Latilactobacillus sakei subsp. sakei DSM 20017 = JCM 1157: one gene and its partner. The protein of the gene in region 2 interacts with the protein of the main gene of each other region in a pairwise test. Links are inferred from orthologs where the notes say so. Each region holds a gene or a part of one and is shown on either strand. Other genes may lie near its edges. The genes, in order: thrS and rplA.

Region 1 (5,774 bases), 280 kb from region 2 along the record:
ATCACCAAAAATTTCTGTTGATGTGTCCGGATTTTCAATGTCTTGTAAGACACGTGGTGCGATATATTTATGATTAAATGCTGTGATATTTTCATTAATGGTATAGAGGTCACCTGCACCACTATAGATATACCCAAAACCGCCCTTAGGGACAACTTTACCAGCGGCTTCCTCTAATTCATAGAGATTGATAATATCCAATGCTTTTTCTGCAGAACCTGCCATATATTTTTCAGTTGCCATAATAAAACCCCCATTAATTATCAATTATGAAATCGTTTACAACTATTATTATACCTCTTTTTTAATTGTGCACAACTAAAAGACGTAAAAAAAGGCGTTAAATCAAAATAAATTGATTTAACGCCTTTTTAAGAATGCTAATTCTCAGAAGCTACCCGCTTTGAACGCACTCTTTTTGAAACGTGCTTTTACAACTTGATTCCTGCGCTTTGCGTCACCTATCAAATAAGCGGTAAATACCGCTTATTCGCTAGGCTGTGCAAATGCTCAGAATCAATCAGTTGTAACGCACTCTTTATAGATTAATCTTCTTTGCGTGTTGTTTGCCGTCTCGGCTATAGTTACCAACTTCTGCTACGATTGCGTTGATAAACATGTCTGAGGCTTCTTCAACCGCATTTTCTTCACCGTATTTACGGACAGAAACTGTTGCTTGTGCAAGTTCTTGATCCCCAACAACTAATGTATATGGAATCTTGCTTGTTTGGGCTTCACGAATCTTATAACCCATTTTTTCATTACGATCATCGATCCGAACACGTAAACCGCGTTTGATCATTTCATCTTTGATGTTTTTAGCGTAATCATAGTGAAGATCGTTCTTAACTGGAATGATAACAGCTTGTGTTGGTGCTAACCATGTTGGGAAAGCGCCCTTGTAGATTTCTGTTAAGTAAGCTGTGAAACGTTCCATTGTTGACACTAAACCACGGTGAATCATAACTGGACGATGCATTTCGCCATCTTCACCAACATAGTGTAGGTCAAAACGTTCTGGCAACATGAAGTCTAATTGGATTGTTGAAAGTGTTTCTTCATTCCCCATAGCCGTCTTTGTTTGAACGTCTAATTTAGGACCGTAGAAAGCAGCTTCGCCTTCAGCTTCGACATAGTCTAAGCCAAGATCATCCATAGCGCCCTTCAACATCGCTTGTGCTTTGTTCCACATTTCATCATCGTCGAAGTATTTTTCTGTGTTAGCAGGATCGCGATAACTTAGACGGAATGTGTAATCATTGATGTTAAAGTCAGCATAAACATCGATCATTAGCCCTAAGATTGATTTAAATTCATCTTGAATTTGATCAGGACGAACGAATGTGTGACCATCATTTAAAGTCATTTCACGGACACGTTGTAAGCCTGAAAGTGCACCTGATTTTTCATAACGGTGCATCATACCAAGTTCAGCAATCCGAATTGGTAATTCACGGTATGAGCGTGGGTGATGTTTGTAAACTTGGATATGTGATGGGCAGTTCATTGGACGTAATTCAAGCATTTCGCCATCGCCCATGTCCATTGGTGGGAACATGTCTTCACGATAGTGATCCCAGTGACCTGATTGTTTGTACAAGTCTAAGTTAGCCAAGATTGGTGTGTAAACATGTTCGTAACCATTAGCAACTTCTTTGTCAATGATGTAACGTTCAATTGAACGACGAATTGTAGCACCATTTGGTAACCAGTAAGGAAGGCCTGCGCCAACCTTAGGATCAACGAAGAATAAGTCTAATTGATTACCGATAACACGGTGATCGCGTTCCTTAGCTTCTTGACGACGTTTCAAATCAGCATCAAGTTCTTCTTGTTTAGGATAAGCTGTCCCGTAAATCCGTTGTAACATTTGGTTACTTGATTTACCTTGCCAATAAGCACCAGCAACTGATAATAATTCGAAGAATTTAACGTCACTGACTTTACCTAACATTGGTGCTAAGCTAAAGTCTGAGTAGTCACCTAATTGGTAAACTAAAACTTGGTCAGCTTCAACTTCGTCTAATAAAGCAAGTTTATAAGTTTGGCCGGCAAATAATTTCTTAGCGTCATCTTTTGAAACACTGACACGTGAAATTGCTTCACCTGATTGGATTAATTTAGCCATTTCTGTTTTGATTTCTGGTAAATCTGTTACAGCAACTTGGCCAGCTTCATTATCTGTATCGTAATAGAAACCATCTTCGGTTGCCATTACTTCGCCAAATTGCATTTCTGGATAGTGTTGACTTAAAGTAGCAGCTAATACGAAAGCTGCAGTATGCCAAGTGGCAGTTAGGTTAACCGCTTGATCATCTTTAGTGATGATTTCGATTGCCCCGTCTTCCAAAAGTGGTTGTTGTAAATCAACCACTTCACCGTTAAATTTTCCGGCGATTGCCTTTTTTGCCAAGCTCGTACTGATTGATTTTGCAACGTCTAGTAAACTTGTTGCTTGCTCAAATGTTTTTTGAGCACCATCTGGAAAAGTTAATTGAATTTCTGCCATGCTTGAACACTCCTTCTTATTTTTGTAATCAACAATAAAAAAAGTCCCTGAGACGCATACAAATATGCACCTCAGGGACGAATTGATTTCGCGGTTCCACCCAGATTGAGAATCAAACACTGATTCTCCAACTTTAAGCGTCTTTAACGGAAACGACCCGACTGACTTAAGCCTCTAGAAAGTGGTCAATTAAATGTCCTTATGAAAAACTTTCAGTTATGTTTTTCTCCCTGATCAATATTGCCATTTAAAAGGTATCTTTCATCGTTGATTGACTCTATTAAAACACTTAATCTGACTTTACGCAAGTATTAATTTGATTGTAAACGTCTATTTTGACCGCTGACTTCAACCTCACGGGCTAAATAACGCACGCGTTGCATAATTCGACCAGCCTTCACCGGTTCTTCATCGCCACGCTGACTGGTTGTTAAATGTTTCTCCAATTCGTTCATCGTAAAATTAGAGCTGAAGAAAGTCGCTAGTTGTTCTTGCATCCGGTATTGCAAAATAATGCCTAATACTTCATCCCGAACCCAAGCACTCAAGGCATCCGCACCGATATCATCAATCATTAAAATTGGTGCTTTTTTGATTTGGTTGACCTTTTCGAGGACGTTATTTTGGCCAATCGCATTTTTCATCTCAACTGCAAAGGTCGGGAAATGGATCAACGTCGTTTCAAAGCCTTGTAGTGCTAATTCATTAGCGATTGCGCCCAGTAGATAAGTCTTACCAACACCAAACTGCCCGCTTAAATATAAGCCTTGATGAAAATCAGTGGGTGCTTGCCGGTAAGCTTCGACAAACTTCAACGCTTCGATTAACGGCACTTGGCGCTCACTGGCATCATATTGTGCGAGGCTCGCTTCAACGATGTCCTTAGGCATGTTAATCGACTTCACACGGGCCTTCAATTCGGCTTGTGCGCGTTTTTGAACTAGATCCGCCGTTGGTTCATAACTAACATCGATAAAGTGGTTACTCAACACCAACTTAGGCGCATAACCTGGTGCCAACGTTGTTTCACCGTTTAAAATTTTCTTTTTTTCATTGACATATTCATAGATTTTAGCTGCACTGCGCGCCACTGTTTCTTGTGATAGGGCGGCCTGATTAGCCTGAATAAAGGCCTGCACATCAGGATCTTGCAAGGCTTCTTCAACCAATTTATTAAAGCGTTGATTCAGGCGTTGCCGGTTCATATAGTCGGTTAAATCTTTGCCCATATTTTCCATTATGATTCCCGCCCTTCACGGATTTTCTTGAGTAATTGATCAATTTCTTGCTGATCCGCCTTACTTGATGTGGTTTGTGGCGCTTGATAATCAGACTTGGCCCATTTAGGCACAGTTTCTTGCTTGGTCTTGGCTTGATAGCGCGGTTGTCGTTTAGTTTGTTTCGTTTCTTGTTTGGTTTGGAAATCACGGATTTGTAAAATAGCGTCAGCTGACGTCTTAACCCCTTGTTGCGCCCATTGATTGGCGATTCGATCTAACAAAGCTTGTGTTAGGCCCTCATACTGACTAATGATGTAAACCACTAAGATATTTAAAACATCGTTGTTAAAGATATAGCGATTTTGTAAGTCACGTAATGCGCGAATTTCATTTTTCGCCACAAAGCCATGATTTTTTTGCTTAAGATATTCCAAATAATCAACTGGTAAATACTGCTGACTTTCGGTTAACCACTGCATTTCTTTTTCATTAAAGCCGGCTTTTTGCCATTCTTTTTGTAGCGTCTCAAGCGGTTTTTTAGCCGGTTGTTCACTGTTATTTTGAACGCTATGTCGGCGCGTATAATTATTCAAAACGTTTTGTTCTAACGCATCCATATTGACCCGACTGTCGGCAACATCCATGGTGAGGCCGATTAAGCGTCCCAATTCCATTTCGTCTAATCCGTAAAAATAATGCAAATTAAATAATCGTTGCTCATTACGTAAAATTTCATCCGTATCGATTTGATTCTGTGCAACCACTTCTTGTAATAAAGCCCAATCAAAAGTGCGCAACTCAACTGACGTGAAACTTGGTTTTTGCGCCTTTTTTTGTTGATACGTACTTTGTGCCTCAGCAACTGCCGTAGGGGCCGTTGTTAAATGATCATTTTGAACGTGGAAGACCGTCAAGAAGTTCTTCGTGACCTCTTCGTATTCCTTAGAGCGCACTGGTTGTAGTTTAAAATGCTCTCTCAATTCAATAAACCGCTTCTCACCGACTGATTCGTATAAAATGACACTCAACAAATCATCATTGAAGAAAATATGTGGCTGCATTGGTGCGTATAATTCATACACCAGATTGCGGCCCGTATTGTTATTCTTCTGATAAGTCCGCATTAAGCCTAACGCTTCTAACTTATTGCGCGCGTCATAAAAAGCCGGCAAATCAACCCCTAATAAATTCAACAAGGTCGCATGCGTTTGGAAAGTCATTTGACTCTTGGCCTGTGTTGATTGGCTCCATAACAAAAGATAGAGACTGTACGCGACAGCCCCCATCAGTGGTTGGTATAAATAGGTGACGACTGTTTGATCAAAATCGCTCAAATAGTTAGCTTTTGTCACCATAAACCCATCTTTAGGACTTAAATAATCAAATGCATCTGACATCCGCTAACTCCTTTCGACTAATCTTGGTCTTTAGCCTTTTCTTTTTTCATCATTTCTTGCAATTCCGCCATAAAGACATTCATGTCTTTAAATTGACGGTAGACACTAGCAAAACGAATATACGCAATCTCGTCGACACCTGGTAAAACGGCCATGACGTATTCGCCGACAGCTTGTGACGATACTTCGTTTTCGCCTAATGCCCTGATTTTATTTTCAACTTCATCAACAATTTCAGTCATTTGTTCCATCGTAACAGGTCGCTTTTCGGCAGCCCGGATTAAACCACGTAATAATTTATCGCGGTTAAACTCTTCACGGGTCCCATTTTTCTTAATGACTAATAACGGTGTTTGCTCCACCCTTTCAAAAGTTGTAAACCGGAATTGACAATTTTCGCATTCGCGACGACGCCGAATAACGCGTCCTTCATCTGTTGGTCGACTATCAATTACCCGTGAACTATTTTGATGGCAATGTGGACATAGCATAAAGACACCTTCTTATCTTTTAATTTAAGGAATATTAATTGTATTTTACTATTCTAAACAGACAGTATAACAATATTATAACATGACATGCAACAGAGTGCCTATCGCACCGGGTTACTTTTGAGCATTTACTGAGTGGTGTGAATAAGCGACACAG
Region 2 (17,085 bases):
AACAGCGGGCGCTTATATTTCGAGCATTAACTGGATTTGACGAATTGGCGATGTAATCGCCGGTTTGGTAAATTTGGTTAAGCACAGAAATATGCCTGCAGGAGCACGTTTAAAAGAAGAGTGCTCTTGGATGCGGTCAGCAACTGAGTATTAATAAAAAATTACGAATAATCCCGGTTTTAGGATTATTTGTAATTTTAGATTAAGCGGAAGTTGTTGCAACCAAAAAGCACGTTTAAAAGAAGAGTGCGTCATTAACGGGTAGCTTTTGAGCATTAGCACAGTGTTGTGAATGACCGACAGAGTCGGTCGTTTGCAATACATAGCTAAGCGGAAAAAGCTGTTAATGAAAGCACGTTTAAGAAAGGAAGATTCGATGCTTACTGTTTATAATACCCTCACACGCCAAAAAGAAACGTTTAAACCCCTTGAAGAAGGCCGCGTTAAGATGTATGTCTGTGGGCCAACTGTGTATAACTATATTCATATCGGTAATGCGCGTAGTGCGATTGCGTTTGATACGATTCGCCGCTATCTCGAATACCGCGGTTATCAAGTTGATTACGTTTCAAACTTTACGGATGTTGACGATAAGATGATTAAAGCGGCTAACGTGGAAAACATCACCGTGCCTGAATTAGCGGACCGCTACATTGCGGCCTTTAAAGAAGACACTAAAGCCCTCAATATTGAACCAGCAACGCTTAATCCACGAGCAACTGATAATCTTGAAGAAATCATAGCGTTTATTCAAGATTTGATTGCTAAAGATTATGCTTATGCTGTTGACGGCGATGTTTATTACCGGGCTCGTAAGTTTAAGGCTTATGGTCATCTTGCTGGTCAAGATCTTGATCAACTCGAACAAGGTGCCAGCGAACATACAGCTACTGAAGAAACCTTGCGTAAGGAAGATCCAATCGATTTTGCCTTATGGAAAGCTGAAAAAGGCAACGAAATTGCTTGGGAATCACCTTGGGGCAAGGGCCGACCTGGCTGGCACATCGAATGTTCCGTGATGTCGACTAAATACTTAGGCGATACGATCGATATTCATGGTGGCGGCCAAGATTTGGAATTCCCCCATCACGAAAATGAAATTGCCCAAAGTGAAGCCAAGACTGGCAAAACCTTTGTGAACTACTGGTTACACAATGGGTTTGTAACGGTTGGGGATGACGATCAAAAGATGAGTAAGTCACTTGGCAATTTCGTGACGGTTCACGATTTGATTCAAGAAGTTAATCCACAAGCATTGCGTTTCTTGATGAGTAGTACGCAATACCGGCGGCCAATTCGCTACAGCCAATCATTGTTGGCAGAAGCCCAAACTAATTTGGATCGCTTGAAGACAACACTTGATAACCTGGCTTTCCGTCAAGCAACGGCTGAACCAGGCGAAGATCAAATTGTGATGGATAAGGCAGCTGAATTGGAAACAGCTTTTGTCACAGCGATGGACGATGATTTTAACGTTCAAAACGGCTTAACCCAATTGTACGAACTTGCTAAATTAAGTAACCAATATTTGGAACAGACAACGGTTCAAGCCGATACATTAACGTCATTGGCAACTCGTTTAACGCGACTATTAGCCATTTTTGGTGTTGCGTTTAAAGCGGACCAATTATTGGATACAGAAGTTGAAAGTTTAATTGAAGAACGCCAAGCCGCTCGAGCAGCTAAAGATTTCGCCAAGAGTGATGCGATTCGGGACCAATTGAAGGATCAAGGGATTATTTTGGAAGATACACCACAAGGAATGAGATGGAGACGCGCATGAAAAATGCTTTACAACTAAACGGGATTGCCTTAGCTTACATGGGGGATTCAGCCTATGAAGTTTACGTGCGGGCCCATTTATTAGAACTCGGCTTAACCAAACCTACTCGCTTGCAACAAGTCGCAACACACTATGTGTCTGCTAAAGCGCAAGCTGCTTTGATTGGTTTGATGATCGATGATAACTATTTAGCAGAAGAAGAAATGAATATTTTTAAACGCGGTAGAAATGCCAAAAGTTATACGAAAGCCAAGAATACGAGTGTTTCGACTTATCGGACCTCAACTGGCTTTGAAGCGGTTTTTGGCTATCTATACTTAACTGAACAACAAGAGCGCGTCGCTGAATTAGCCCACTGGTGTATTCAACAAGTCGACGCTGGGAGGACCCATGAGAAAAAATAATAACCAATCTTATAATCAGAAGAATAATGAATTTAATAGTCGTCGGACGGCTAAAAATACTGCTAAGCCAACACGGCGCCCAGCTAACAAGAAACCAGCAGCACCTGTAGAAGAAGCAGCGGTTGAAGAACAAACTGATTTCGTCATCGGGAAACATGCTTCTTTAGAAACATTGAAGACGAGCGACGCCAAGAAGATTAACAAAATCTTCCTTCAAGATGGTTTGAAAGCTGACTTCGTACACGATGTCGTTAAATTAGCGAAAGAAAAACGATTGATCATCCAAAATGTGCCTAAGAACAAGTTGGACTTATTGAGCGATCGTCAAAATCACCAAGGGATTATCTTAGCAATCGCACCGTTTGAATATGCGAGTGTTGATGATATTTTTGCTAAGGCCAAAGCGCAAGAAGAAGAACCTTTTATCTTAATCTTGGATAACTTGGAAGATCCGCATAACTTGGGTTCAATCATGCGGACAGCTGATGCAGTTGGTGTACACGGAATTATCATTCCAAAACACCGTGCTGTTGGATTAACATCCACAGTTGCTAAAACGTCAACGGGTGCGATCGAACATATTCCAGTTGCGCGCGTCACGAACTTAACGCAAGAAATCAAAAAACTTAAAGACCGCGGTCTCTGGATTTTTGGCACCGACATGGCCGGCACCGACTATCGTAAGTGGGATGCTAAGGGCCCAATCGGTTTAATCATTGGTAACGAAGGCAAGGGGCTTTCACCAATCGTTAAAAAAGAAGTTGATCAAACTTTGACAATCCCAATGGTGGGTCACGTGCAAAGTTTAAATGCCAGTGTTGCTGCGGGGGTTCTCATGTATCAGGCTTATAATAGCCGTCAACCTTTGGTATAGCTTATGAAAAAGCAGATTTTAATTGCAGATGGTTATAATATTATTGGTAATTGGCCTGAATTAAATAAGTTAAAGCAAAATGATCACTTGGCAGATGCGCGTGATAGTTTATTGCAAACATTATCGGAGTACCGGAAGTTTCGCGAAATCGAAATTATCCTCGTCTTTGATGCGATGTATGTGCCAGGGATTAAACAAAGCTATGAGCAATATAATCTTGAGGTCGTTTTTACTGAAGAAGATGAAACCGCTGATAGTTATATTGAAGCCTTAGCTGGTAAATTGATGTCACCAATTAATCAGGTCACCGTCGTTTCAAGCGATCAAGCTGAACAATGGACAATCTTTTCGCGGGGGGCTTTGCGGGTATCTTCGCATGATTTCTATCGCGAGATTAAGCGGACGCACCGCGAGATTGACCATGACGCTAAACGTTATCACAGTAAGGTGATGCAACGTAATCGGCCGTGGAATGACGATCAATTAGAACGTTTAGCGCAGATGCGCGACCAATTGAGTGACGAAAAGACTGATTAAACAGGCGTTCGCTTACAGATTGGGCAAACTCTTGCTAAAATAACAGTATGGTTGTTGCGTGAAGGGAGTTTCGGTCAATGGAACAAACAAAGCGCGACGAACTGCTGATTGCAGCAGTGGCTCAGAATGATTCACAAGCACTAGATGTATTATTCAAGGCGTATTTGCCGATGGTGTATCACACCGTGGCGCCATATTATATCCGGTTATTCGATGAAGACGATTGGTTACAAGAAGCCCGGATTGTTTGTTACGAAACTTGCCAATGTTACGATTGTCAAAAAGGCAAAAGTTTTGGGAGTTTCTATAAATTACGGTTTAAAAACCACATTTTAAATTTACTACGACGAGAACTCGCACAAAAACGGCGAGGTGATCGTCAGGCAGTATTGATTGCGGAGCGGCCGGAACACGACGCGATTTCAGAAGATACGATGACTTACTATCAATCGCAGTTTGAATTGAGATGTTATCTTGAAACGCTGTCGCCTTTTGAATTAGTGTCGTTTCGGGTGCTGACCGGGCAGCTTTCAATTGATGAAGCTTGTTGCCAACTCGATTGTACGATTGACCAGTTGAAACGAGGCCAATCAAGGTGCCAGACTAAGTTAAAACGGTATTATCAAGAGAATCGTTAACCAAAAGCGGTGGGACCGGACTAAACGGGTTCACCGCTTTTGTTGATGGATTCTAAGATTGACAGGTTCGCCTGCACATGATAAAGTGAATGGGATAAACATCACTTAGAGAGGGGCTTTTAGTCATGGGTGTTAAGAAAGTCGCCTTAGCCTGTACTGTCTGTGGTTCACGTAACTATTACGTTGCTGAAAACAAGAATCGGACAGAACGTCTAGAGTTAAACAAATATTGTAAACATTGCGGACAATACGCACAACATAAAGAAACACGTTAACATAGGAGGATGAAGATGATTAAGTTTTTAAAAAGCGTTGTTGAAGAAATGAAAATTGTTACTTGGCCTAATGCCAAACAAACGCGTAAGGATACATCAACTGTTGTGATGACATCAGTTTTATACGCAATTTTCTTTGGCGTCGTTGACTTAGCAATTCTCAAACTTCTTGAACTATTTATTTTTTAAAACTAGCTTAATGAAGCTGGTTTTGCTATACTTGTGGCAAGCAGAAAACTTCGCGTGGTCGGAGTTTTTTTATTTTGGTATTTAAAGGAGAACAAACATGGTTGAATCACTCGAAAAAAGCTGGTACGTATTACACACTTATTCAGGCTACGAAAACAAAGTTAAGGCGAACTTAGAATCTCGTGCCCAATCAATGGGAATGGAAAACAACGTCTTCCGCGTTGTTGTACCTGAAGAAGAAGAACATGAAATCAAAAACGGTAAGGATAAAGTTGATATGAAGAAAACTTTCCCTGGCTATGTTTTGGTTGAAATGGTGATGTCAGACGAAGCTTGGTTCGTTGTTCGGAATACACCTGGTGTAACTGGCTTTGTTGGTTCTCACGGTGCCGGTAGTAAACCAGCCCCATTATTGGACGATGAAATTAGCCAAATTTTACGTCAATTAGGCATGAGCACACGTCATTTGGATGTTGAATTCAAAGTGGGCGAATCTGTTAAAATCGTTGATGGTGCTTTCTCTGGTTTAGTTGGTCAAATTACAGAAGTTGACGACGAAAAGATGAAGTTAAAAGTTAATATCGATATGTTCGGCCGTGAAACGGCAACAGAATTAGACTACGATCAAGTAGACGAATTAGTTTAGAGTGCGCCATAAGCCGGGTATATCCTGAGGACTAACAGAGAGTGGCGAATGATTGCTGCAAGCAATCGTTTGGCATTCGGCGTTAGCCGCAAGGATATGGCTTATAGAACACGTTTAATTAAGAGTGCATTACCAGTGGTTAGCTTTTGAGCATTTGCCAACTTGGCGAATTGGCGATGCAATCGCCGGTTTGATAAGTGTAGCAAAGCACAGAAAGCTACTGGTAAAAGCACGTTTAAGTAATAATCGAGGGACCGTGACAAAAGTAATTTTTGTTGCGGTCCCTTATTTGATAGTCGAATATTAATAGTGGAAACGTGCTTTTTGAAACTGACTTCTGTGCTAATGCTCAAAGTCAAAGCGTTTCAAACGCACTTCTTATTTTAGACAGAATGATGTGATGAATATGTGGCAGATTATTAATCAGTTATTAGCAGTCATTGTTATTTTAGTTGTGGCAGCAGTGAGTTTAATTGGGCTCGATTATTATAAATTAGCTCACGTACAGCATCACTGGTGTCCACGACTAACGCATTATGAAACAGCACCGACGTTGTTTATCCACGGTTATCGGGGTAATCGGTATTCTATGGGGCATTTATTGATGCGTCTGCAAAAAACGGGGGTCGCCAAAAAAGCGTTAGTTATCAAAGTTGCTGCCGACGGGACCTTAACGTTTAAAGGCCCACAAGAATTGACGGCCAGTAATCCGACGATCCAAGTCCTATTTCAAAATAATCACGCTGATGTGCAGGATCAAGTTCGCTGGCTCAGCCAAATTGTGGCTATCTTGAAAAAAGATTACGACGTAACCACGATTAATTTGGTGGGACACTCGATGGGGGCCATCACAGTATTACGTTACTTATTAAAGCCGACTGCCGTGCCAGTTAAAGCAGTCGTATTACTAGCAGCACCGGTTAATGATCCGTCGATTGGGCCGGATACTGCAACGGTCTTTTGGAGCGAATTAACGCAACGGGGACCACGCAAAAAAACGGCCAATTATAATTATTTGGCCAAACGAGTAGCGCATTTTCCAACGGCAATTAGTATTTTGAATGTCGCTGGCGAATTGTTGGGCACTAGCCGTCACGACGGCTCAGTGGCCGTTGATAGCAGTTTTGCGCTGCGTAGTTTATTGCGGGGGCGAATCGACCGGTATCAAGAAATGCTCGTCAGAGGTGCCGGTGGGGCTCACAGCATGTTGCACGAAAATCGGTTAGTCGATCAGGCAATTAGTGATTTTTTGTGGCAAGACTAATTTTAAAAGAGCTTGCATTTTTCAGAATTGATTGGTATATTATGAGAGTATGTTTTCATACACTAGTGGGAGACCAAATATAATGGCCATCTTAACCACATCACGGACTTAAGGAGGTATGTTTCGTGGCTAAAAAAGTAGCAAACATCGTAAAACTTCAAATTCCTGCAGGTAAAGCAACTCCAGCACCACCAGTAGGTCCAGCTTTAGGTCAAGCTGGTATCAACATCATGGGCTTTACAAAGGATTTCAATGCACGTACAGCTGACCAAGCTGGTTTATTGATTCCTGTTGTCATTACTGTATACGAGGATCGGTCATTCGATTTCGTTACAAAGACACCACCAGCAGCAGTTCTTTTAAAGAAAGCTGCAGGTGTTCAAAAAGGTTCTGGCGAACCAAACACTAAGAAGGTTGCAACTGTAACTAAAGCTCAAGTGCAAGAAATCGCTGAAACTAAAATGCAAGACCTAAACGCTGCAGACGTTGAAGCTGCTATGCGCATGGTTGAAGGTACTGCAAGAAGCATGGGATTCACTGTCGAAGGTTAATTCATGCTTGACACTTTCAGTCGGATTTTCAATGAAAGTTGAAAAATCAAGTGGGAGGTCAAAAACCGTTCACCACAATTGCAAGGAGGAAAACCCTAATGGCTAAAAAAGGTAAAAATTATTTAGAAGCTGCAAAACAAGTGGATGCTGCTAAAGCATACACTGTTGAAGAAGCAATCGACTTAGTAAAGAAAGTTGATTTTGCAAAATTCGATGCATCTCTTGAAGTTGCATATCGTTTAAACGTTGATCCTAAACAAGCTGATCAACAAATTCGTGGTGCTGTCGTACTACCAAATGGTACAGGTAAGACACAACGCGTTATTGTTTTCGCTCAAGGCGAACAAGCAAAACAAGCTGAAGCTGCTGGTGCTGACGTAGTCGGTGCAGAAGATTTAGTTGAAAAGATCCAAGGCGGCTGGTTAGACTTTGACGTTGCCGTTGCTACACCACCAATGATGGCTCAAGTAGGTCGTTTAGGCCGTGTCTTGGGACCTAAAGGCTTAATGCCTAATCCTAAGACTGGTACAGTTACAATGGACGTTACTAAAGCAGTTAACGACATTAAAGCTGGTCAAGTAGCATACCGTGTTGATAAAGCTGGTATCGTTCACGCACCAATCGGTAAGGTATCATTCGATGCTGCTAAATTAGTAGAAAACTTTAAAGCTATGCAAGACGTGATCATCAAAGCTCGTCCTGCTTCAGCTAAAGGTCAATACATTACAAGTTTATCAGTTAGCTCAACATTTGGCCCTGGTGTCAAAGTTGATATTGCTAGCTTCTAAGTTGGTAATGCAAAAAGCGCTCATCCTTTCGGATGAACGCTTTTTTTGTGCCGTTGATTAGGCATTGATATCAATAATTTCAAATTTAGTCACATCGACTAAGCCTTTATCAGTAATTCGTAAGTTTGGAATCACATCGAGTGGCATTGCGCCGAGTTTCATAATCGGATCAAATTGGGCAGTGACGTTGAGTTGTTCATGACAAATGGTATTAAATGCTTTTTGATGGGCGATGAGTGAATCAATTGATTCAGTACTCATTAAACCACCAATTACAAATGGAAGGGTTGCGATTACCTGACTATTTTGAACGGCAACACCGCCACCTTGGCAAGCTTTGAGCGCATCGATGGCCATGACCATATCCGCGTCGTTAGTGCCGACAACGACTAAGTTATGGCTGTCATGGCCGATGCTGGTAGCAATCGCGCCATTTTGAAGGCCAAAGCCGCTTAAAAGGCCAACCCCGACATTGCCGGTTAAATGATGTCGTTCAATCACGGCAACTTTAACGATATCTTCGCTAGGATTGTAGTGAAAATCACCATCTGCATCGTGTGTAACAGGCAAGACAAGGTTTTGAGTGCGACTAATGCTTTGTAAGCCAATCACGTGGGCTTTGTCGCTGATGAGATTGAGATTTAATTGATCAGCTGAAAAATTGTCGAGATGAACGGTTTCTAGAAGATCATAAAAGCCGGCGACGGAATCATCAGTTGTTAATAAGTAAGCGCCGTTTGCAGCAATCTTTTGACCATCAATAAAGGTTTGGTTAACGCTGAAGTGTTCGAGGTCGTCGACCAATAAGAAATCAGCTTTGAGACCAGGCGCAATACCACCACGATCGCTGAGGCCGGTACATTGAGCTGTGTTGATGGTGGCCATCTGAATGGCGGTTAGCGGATCAATTCCGTTTTGAACGGCGACACGAATGCTTTCGTCCAAGTGGCCAGTTTCGCGAAGGGTAACAGATTGTAAATCGTCACCACAGAGGCAACAGAAGCGTGCGTTTTGAGGCGTAACGCCTTTTAAAAGCGTTGGCATATTCTTAGAAACTGTCCCGTAACGGAGGTAAACGTACATACCACGACTGATACGATCGAGCATTTCATCAACTTGTGTGCATTCGTGATCGTTGTGAACTCCTGCGGCTGCATAAGCATTGAGACCTTGACCGTGTAATGCGGGTGAATGGCCATCAATCATTTTATGTGCGTTAAGTGAAACTAATAATTCATCTAAAACGCCATCGTCGGCATTGACGACGCCGGGATAATTCATGAATTCGGCAAGGCCATAAGTTAGTCCTTGGTCGTAAGATTGTTTAATCTCATCTGCGGTAATGACAGCACCAGATGTTTCGAGGGTTGGATTTGCAGCAGGCACACAGGACGGCATCGTATACTTGATGTCGAGTGCTGTATTTTTGGCAGAAGCAACCATGTATTCAAGACCGCGCATACCGGCGACGTTGACGATTTCGTGGGGATCGGCGAGAATGGTGGTCGTCCCATGCGGTGTCACGAGTGAGCCGAAAACGGCGGGTGATACGTTAGCTGATTCGATGTGAATATGAGGATCAATCAAACCGGGTACGACGTATTGACCGTGTGCGTCAATAACATTGTCGGCTGTATAAGCTGCGTCAATTCCCAGAAAACGGCCATCGGCGATAGCGAGAGTGCCTTCGATGATCCGGGCGTTATAGACATCGACAATTTTAGCATTTTTGATGATTGTGTCGGCTGGTTTGCGACCGGCAGCTTGATCGATGAGTTGCTTTAAAGTTGATTTATCCATATTAAAAACTCCTTTTTATTTACCGGGTAATTCGTGCATTGTAAAGAGTAAGACTAAGAATAAGAGGGCAGCAACGTACATAATCGGATGCACTTTTTTACCCTTACCAGCCGCAATCATTGTGATGGGGTATGAGATTAAACCAAAAGCCAAGCCGTATGAGATATTGTAGGTTAATGGGACACAAAGGATGATCATAAAAGCAGGGAATGCTGTTTCAAATTCAGACCAATCAATGTTGGCGATTGATTTAATCATGAAGGAGCCAACGATAATTAAAATGGGAGCAGTTACTTCAGATGTTACAACTGCTAATAAAGGTGAAAAGAATAAACTAAGAGCGAACATGATGGCGACAACGACTGCGGTAAAACCGGTACGGCCACCAACGGCGATCCCGGTTGAAGATTCAATATAACAAGCAGTTGGCGTTGAGCCAAAGACGGAACCGGCAATCATTGAGGTTGAATCTGCGAAGAGGGCTTTACCGACTTCTTTAGGCATTTTGTTATCTTTGATGAAGCCGGCTTGTTGGGCTAAACCGATCACGGTCCCAGTTGTGTCGAAGAACACGCTGAAGAAAAAGACGAGAACAACGACCGCCATTTGAACTGAGAAAACATCCTTAAGATGAATGAGAGACACACCGAAAGTTGGTGCGAGGCTAGGAATTGAAGAAACAACACCGGTTGGCATTGCGATTAAACCGGTAACGACACCCATGATGGCAGTAGCGGCTAACCCAATGAAGAGGGCGCCAGGAATTTTACGAGCGAGTAAAGCGACTGTTAAGATCAGACCGAAGACGGTTAACCAAACATGCGGATTAGACCAGTTAGTGATGGTAACGAAAGATTTGGCGCTGGCAACCACTAGACCGCCTTGTTTTAAACCGGTAAAAGCGATGAATAACCCAATACCAACAGCCATCGCAGATTTGAGATTGGCGGGAATGGCATTAATCACCACTTCACGAACTTTTAAAACAGTGACAAGCATGAAGAGTAAGGAAGCAACAAAAACACCGGCTAAAGCTGTCTGCCAAGGAATGCCCATGCCTAAAACAACAGAGTAGGCGAAAAAGGCGTTACTACCAAGTCCGGGGGCAACTGCGATTGGGTAGTTGGCAATGAGGGCCATTGCTAAACAACCGACGATACCGGTAAGTGCTGTGGCGACAAAGACGGCGCCTTTATCTAAACCAGCATCTCCTAAAATTGTAGGGTTTACGAATAGGATGTATGACATCGCGATGAAAGTTGTAATCCCGGCGATGATTTCAGTCTTAAGGGTTGAACCACTTTCCTTAATTTTGAATTGACGTTCTACCCAATTCGTTCGTGTTTCTGATATAGAATCAACTCTCTTGTCCATAATGCACCTCTTAATTTATTTGAAATAAGAACTATTGCCTTATTGTACACCAAAAGGTCTTATTTTTTAAGACTAAATACGAAAAATCATAAAAATAATACAATTAAAGTTCGTTTATTAATACAAAAGCGAATTATTTAGGTACAAAAATAAGCATTTAAGGTGTAAAACCTTAAATGCTTATCGATTAAATTTAAACGAGTGCTTGAACTTGTTTGGCAATCGCTAATTCTTCATTAGTAGGAATCATCAAGACCTTGATAGCTGAATCGTCGGTACTAATTTGACGCGCACCATGGCCTTGTTCATTCCGTTCTGGATCAATCTTAACGCCTAAAACGGCTAAGCGGTCGCAGACATCAGCGCGCATTTTAGCATCATTTTCACCAATTCCGGCTGTGAAAGTAATGACATTGGCACCGCCAAGTTCAACGTAGTAGCTACCGATAAATTTAGCAGCAGAAGTGATGAACATATCATAAGCTAATTCGGCACGAGGATTAGTCGCCAATGATGATTGGATATCACGCATATCAGCAGAAATACCTGAAACGCCGAGAATTCCTGATTCTGTATTTAAGAGCGTGATGATTTCGTCGGCACTCTTATTTAATTCATTCATTAAGAAGGGAACAATAGCAGCATCTAACGAACCAGCACGAGTGCCCATTGGAAGACCTTCAAGTGGGGTGAAGCCCATTGATGTATCGACTGGTTTGCCATTTTGGCTAGCTGTGATTGAAGAACCACCACCAAGATGTAGGGTGATCAATTTTAAATCTGCGACTGGTTGGTTTAAAAAGTCAGCTGTTTCTTGTAAGATATAGCCGTGACTAATACCGTGTTCGCCGTATTTACGGATTTGGTATTTTTGGCTATCTTCATAAGGAAGTCCATAAAAACTGGTTGCATCTGGCATATCTAGATAGAATTGACTATCGAAGACAGCGACTTCGGGCACTGAATTTGGTAAGATATGCGTTAAGGTTTCAATGCAATCCACTTGAACAGGATTGTGTAATGGTGCGTATTTATCGAGTGCCTTGAGGGTTGCCAAATTATCAGCGGTGATTAACGTTGATTTTTCAAACGTTGTTGCGCCGGCAACCACTCGGTGACCAACTGCGACAATGTCGCTAGGCGAGTCGATAATGGCATTGTCTTGTAATTGTTTCAATAAACGAATAACGCCATCTTCATAGGTTAGATTAGCGATTGCGACCTGTTCTTTTTGGCCGTTAAATTTAAAAGTAAAGCGCGCTTCGGGGGTATTCATCCGTTCCATCAAACCGCTAGCCACTAAGCTTAAATCGGTTTGTTGAAATAGTTGCCACTTTAGGGATGAACTACCAGCATTGATAACTAAAATATTGTTCAAAAAGAAACACCTCTACTATCTTAATTTTCTTGAATAACTATATTTTATACGCTATTTTCAGAAAAATAAAATAAGCATAAGGTAATGCTGCTATAATAAATATTTATAGTTAAATTAGCATTGACGGCATGCTTTTTACATGCTATATTTGTAGTTGGTTATTTATGCTACCGAAGACTCAGGTGCCAATAGGCTTAATATCCTGCCGAGGAAGATACGTTGAAATCCCTCTCTATGTCTTGGTGGACATGGAGTTTTTTATTTTATAAGAGACTCTTGACCACAAGTTTTACAAATCTAATGGAGGTGAATCAATTGAGCGAAACAATCATTGCAAAAAAAGCACAAATTGTTGACACAGTTGTTGAAAAATTTAATAACGCTGTTTCTATCGTAGTTATGGATTACCGTGGCTTAACAGTAGAACAAGTTACTGAATTACGTAAACAATTACGTGAAGCTGGCGTACAAATGGAAGTTGTTAAAAACACTTACTTGCGTCGTGCAGCAGACAAAGCTGGTTACGAAGGTTTAGATGAAACATTCTCTGGCCCTACTGCAGTTGCATTTTCTAACGAAGATGTTGTTGCACCAGCTAAGATCATCGCTAACTTTGCTAAGAGTGCTGATGCACTTGAAATCAAAGGTGGTATGATCGAAGGTAAAGTGGCAACACTTGATGAAATCAACGCCTTGGCTACATTACCAAGTCGCGACGGTTTATTATCAATGTTACTTTCTGTATTACAAGCACCAGTCCGCAATGTCGCATATGCTGTTAAAGCAGTTGCCGACAGTAAAGACGAACCAGCTGCATAATTTAAAATTGTGTAGTTAAAAGTGTTATCAAAAAAATATTACCCATAAAATGGAGGAAACAAAAATGGCATTAGACGTAAATGCAATTGTTGATCAATTAAAAGAATCATCAATCTTAGAATTAAACGACTTAGTTAAAGCAATCGAAGAAGAATTCGGTGTTTCTGCAGCAGCTCCAGTAGCAGCAGCAGGTGCAGCTGGCGCAGACGCAGCAGCTGAAAAAGACAGCTTTACTGTTGAATTATCAGAAATCGGCCAAGAAAAGGTTAAAGTTATCAAAGCCGTTCGTGAAATCACAGGCTTAGGCTTGAAAGATGCTAAGGGCTTAGTTGATAACGCTCCTTCAGCTCTTAAAGAAGACGTTTCTAAAGACGAAGCAGAAGAAATGAAAGCTAAATTAGAAGAAGTTGGCGCTGTCGTTAACTTGAAATAATTTCCTTTATTTCTAAAAGAACTCCACATTTGTGGGGTTCTTTTTTTATAGCTTATTTCATCGGCCATTCGTTTACCATAAGCCCCGTTGATGGCAATCACACCGTGTTAAGCACCGCTTCGACGCCGTAGCTGCCACTGCCTTGTAATAAGACGGCGGTGTAGGTGTCTAACTTGGCTTGGGCGAGTGCAACCAATTGTTGACGGATATCTTCGGTGATGGCGAGGTAGTCTTGATCCCAGGTGCTAAGGTCGACTTGCATAGCTTCTTTGACAGCGGCTGATGTGCTGAGGGGGCCAGGGGTTAAAAGTAAATACGGTTGGTTCATGATTAGGCGTGCTCCTTTTGTGGTGTTTGGTATTTTGCAAGAATGGCCGGTAGTTCGCTGAGATTATGAATGACATAGTCAGCGCCAGCTTCCTTAAGGGTTTTAGTAATTTCTGCAAATTTAGCAAGCCGTATTTTTTGAGGGAGATCAATGAGTTCCGCTTTGTTTAATCCGAGGAGGCTACTACTTTCGATAAGGCCAACGGTTAAGACGCCGGCATTTTTGCCTTCTTGCATATCAATAACGGTGTCACCGACTTTAACGACTGTTTGCGGGTCGGTGATATTGAACGCAGTCATGATGTGGTTAATCATATCGGGTGCTGGCCGACCAGCAGCGACGTCTTCTTTTGAAACCATCAGTTCGGGATGATAACCAAGTAGTCCTGCTTGCTTAGCGGCGATTGCGAGCATTGCTTTGGTGTAGCCGGTCGTTGTCGCGATGTGGATATGATGTGCTTTTAAATAAGTTTGGACTTGAAGAACTGCAGGGGTCAGTGTTGTTTCTGTACTCAAGCGATTGAGCAAGAATTGTTCAAAATAGTTAAAGAGTTGCAATTGATCGGCATCGGTTATCCCGCGTTTGTATTTTGCAAACCAAGCACGTTGTACCTCTGGCATTTTAGCGAGTTTGGCAATGTGTTCATGTTTTTCGATGCCCATATCCTGTCTAATTCTGTCGGTATCGATTTGGATGCCGGCAGCGTTAAACGCACTTTGAAATGCTAATACTGGATCTAAACTGCCAAAATCGATTATAGTCCCTGCCCAATCAAAAATGACGCATTGAATATCCGTCATGTGAAAAAGCCTCCTTATGTCGTTGCAATATTGAAGTACAAATTCAGTATAGGGAAACTTTGTAAATCTCCAGCTCGTTTTCAGTAAACGTTCTGTAATGGAATTGAAAACATTGGGTTCTCTCAATTTGGTAATTGTCAATGACACTGATTAACATGAGGAGAGTGGCCAAATAAAAAACGCCCAAGACAAATTGTCTTGGACGTATGGCGGTTAAGTTAGTACTTGAACGCACTCAGATTGTAACGTGCTTTTCAAAGGTAACCTTCTGTGCCTAGCAACCACAAGCCAAATAATTACTTTCAGCAATTATCCGTCTTGTTAAGCTAGTGCTCGAAGGTTGACCACCTTTGAACGCACTTAGATTTATAACGTGCTTTTCAATGCATGTTCCTGTGCTTAGCACCGCTAGTCAAACAACCGATTGCATCGGTCATTCGCCTATCTATGCTAATGCTCAGAACATAACCGCATTGAACGCACTCAGATTGTAACGTGCTTTTCAATGTACATGCTTGCGTTTAGCACCGTCTATCAAATAAGTGACAGGGTCACTTATTTGATAGACTAAGCTAATCCTCAGCATGTGTCTACTTTGAACGCACTTCGTTTTAATAATTAATTTTATAGGTTAGTTCTACGAATTGGCCTAGTTGGCGGGTTTTACTTAATTCTAATGGCATGTCCGTTAAGTGGGTGCTGATGAGGGAAATACCGTCGCCTAGTAAAACGGGAGCGATAGTGATGATTAGTTCATCCACTAGTTGTGCTTTTAAGAGCATTGTGAACGTTTCAGCGCCACCAACTAACCAAATATTGCCACCATCTTGTGCTTTTAATTGGCGGACGAATTCTGGCACATTACCGGTGACCACATTGGTGCGGTCGGCGGTATCGTGGAGTGTTTTAGAAAAAACATAACTTTGTTTTTCCTGATAAGGATAGGTCCCAGCCAGTTTGATACATTGTTCATAAGTTTTACGGCCCATAATAATGGTATCGACACCTTGGTAAAAGCTTTGAATAGCGGCATCGGATTCTGATGAATTAAGTGCGGATAGCCAAGCGGTACTGCCATCTTTTTCAGCAATAAAGCCGTCTAAACTTTGCGCGAGATATAAAATCACTTTGCGGTGTTCTGGTTCTGTCATGGTCAACACATCCTTTTAGTTTGGTTACCTACAGTATACCAAATTAAAGCGCTTTAATCTGGTTTGAACCGTTGGTAATTTAGCGTGATTTAGCTTATTATGATAAGAATAGATGTTGTTAAGGGAGCGTAATCATGACAGAAAATGACTTTTCACCAGAGATTCAAAGTTTAGTTGCACAAGTACAGGCTAATTATCCACAACCGATTAAGATTCGGGTTGCACAAGAAGCTTCTGGGATGTTAAAACACGACCAGGCACAACGCGTGATGAATGACGATGGCAGTTTGGCAATCTTATTAACAGATGCGACAGCTGTGGATTATTCACTATCACACGAATTGCTCCATTTATTATTGTTATCGACCGGTTTTCCACAAGTGTTGGAAGATGTGACGACTGAAAATGCCCAGTTAGATGAACAATTAATGGCCACTGGGATGACATTGTACAACGCGGCAGTGCATACGATTATTCAACAAGAACAAGTGGCCCATGGTTTTGTCGATACCGAAACCAAACAAGCCTATCTAGAAGGTTTCCGCGATAATATGACACCTGAAAAAGATGATCCAGAAAATCAATGGGTGATTTACCGCGTCTTAACGCTATTGGATGCACTTGTCTTTTTCGATGGCGGTAATCAACAGTTGGATAACCAGTGGACAACTGATTATCCAGTGGCTTATCCACAAGCCCAAATTTTATACCAAGTTTTACAACGGAAAACAATCGATTCACCGTTCACATTACGCCGAGCTGTGATTAACTTGTGGGTTGCATTTGACCGCGTGTTAGAGACGCTTGGTTTTGCGGCCACTAACTTACAACAATTATTGACGCTAACACCGGTTTTGAGCGAACGCCAATTGCGTTTAGATGTGCGCCAAGTTTATGATATTCTTCATTCAGACCACTTGTTAGCTAATAAAACGCAACAAATGGCCTATGTTGGCATTGGTAAGAGTGATCAACAAAATGCGTTTGTCTTGAGTGTTTCTGATAAAGAAGCAACACCCGAATATTTCCAACGCTTATATGATTTATCAGTCC

The links.
Region 1: the proteins of rplA (region 2) and thrS interact in binary tests that used the Escherichia coli proteins (3 or more experiments, as listed by UniProt). The link is inferred for Latilactobacillus sakei subsp. sakei DSM 20017 = JCM 1157 from one-to-one orthologs.

Annotation. Positions count from the first base shown.
Region 1 is NZ_AP017929.1:1,063,799-1,069,572, reverse strand. The notes cover bases 25-2,992. They hold thrS (threonine--tRNA ligase), read right to left. Parts: upstream 2,510-2,992; coding sequence 539-2,509; downstream 25-538. Other genes in these bases: dnaI (primosomal protein DnaI), read right to left, coding at 2,821-2,992; LEUCM_RS05305 (alpha-hydroxy-acid oxidizing protein), read right to left, coding at 25-243. Outside these bases: more of LEUCM_RS05305, read right to left, coding at 1-24; more of dnaI, read right to left, coding at 2,993-3,747; LEUCM_RS05290 (replication initiation and membrane attachment family protein), read right to left, coding at 3,747-5,126; transcriptional regulator NrdR, read right to left, coding at 5,144-5,617. UniProt on the Escherichia coli protein: Catalyzes the attachment of threonine to tRNA(Thr) in a two-step reaction: L-threonine is first activated by ATP to form Thr-AMP and then transferred to the acceptor end of tRNA(Thr). The rate-limiting step is amino acid activation in the presence of tRNA.
Region 2 is NZ_AP017929.1:778,158-795,242, forward strand. What follows is about bases 6,118-9,104. They hold rplA (50S ribosomal protein L1), read left to right. Parts: upstream 6,118-7,259; coding sequence 7,260-7,949; downstream 7,950-9,104. Other genes in these bases: LEUCM_RS03910 (alpha/beta fold hydrolase), read left to right, coding at 6,118-6,610; rplK (50S ribosomal protein L11), read left to right, coding at 6,736-7,161; ade (adenine deaminase), read right to left, coding at 8,007-9,104. Outside these bases: cysS (cysteine--tRNA ligase), read left to right, coding at 377-1,783; LEUCM_RS03875 (Mini-ribonuclease 3), read left to right, coding at 1,780-2,187; 23S rRNA (guanosine(2251)-2'-O)-methyltransferase RlmB, read left to right, coding at 2,174-3,061; LEUCM_RS03885 (NYN domain-containing protein), read left to right, coding at 3,065-3,598; LEUCM_RS03890 (sigma-70 family RNA polymerase sigma factor), read left to right, coding at 3,676-4,236; rpmG (50S ribosomal protein L33), read left to right, coding at 4,362-4,511; preprotein translocase subunit SecE, read left to right, coding at 4,521-4,700; transcription termination/antitermination protein NusG, read left to right, coding at 4,798-5,346; more of LEUCM_RS03910, read left to right, coding at 5,753-6,117; more of ade, read right to left, coding at 9,105-9,749; LEUCM_RS03930 (NCS2 family permease), read right to left, coding at 9,765-11,123; LEUCM_RS03935 (acetate/propionate family kinase), read right to left, coding at 11,317-12,501; rplJ (50S ribosomal protein L10), read left to right, coding at 12,817-13,320; rplL (50S ribosomal protein L7/L12), read left to right, coding at 13,385-13,753; LEUCM_RS03950 (hypothetical protein), read right to left, coding at 13,851-14,081; phnX (phosphonoacetaldehyde hydrolase), read right to left, coding at 14,084-14,881; and 2 more genes. UniProt on the Escherichia coli protein: One of the primary rRNA binding proteins, it binds very close to the 3'-end of the 23S rRNA. Forms part of the L1 stalk. It is often not seen in high-resolution crystal structures, but can be seen in cryo_EM and 3D reconstruction models.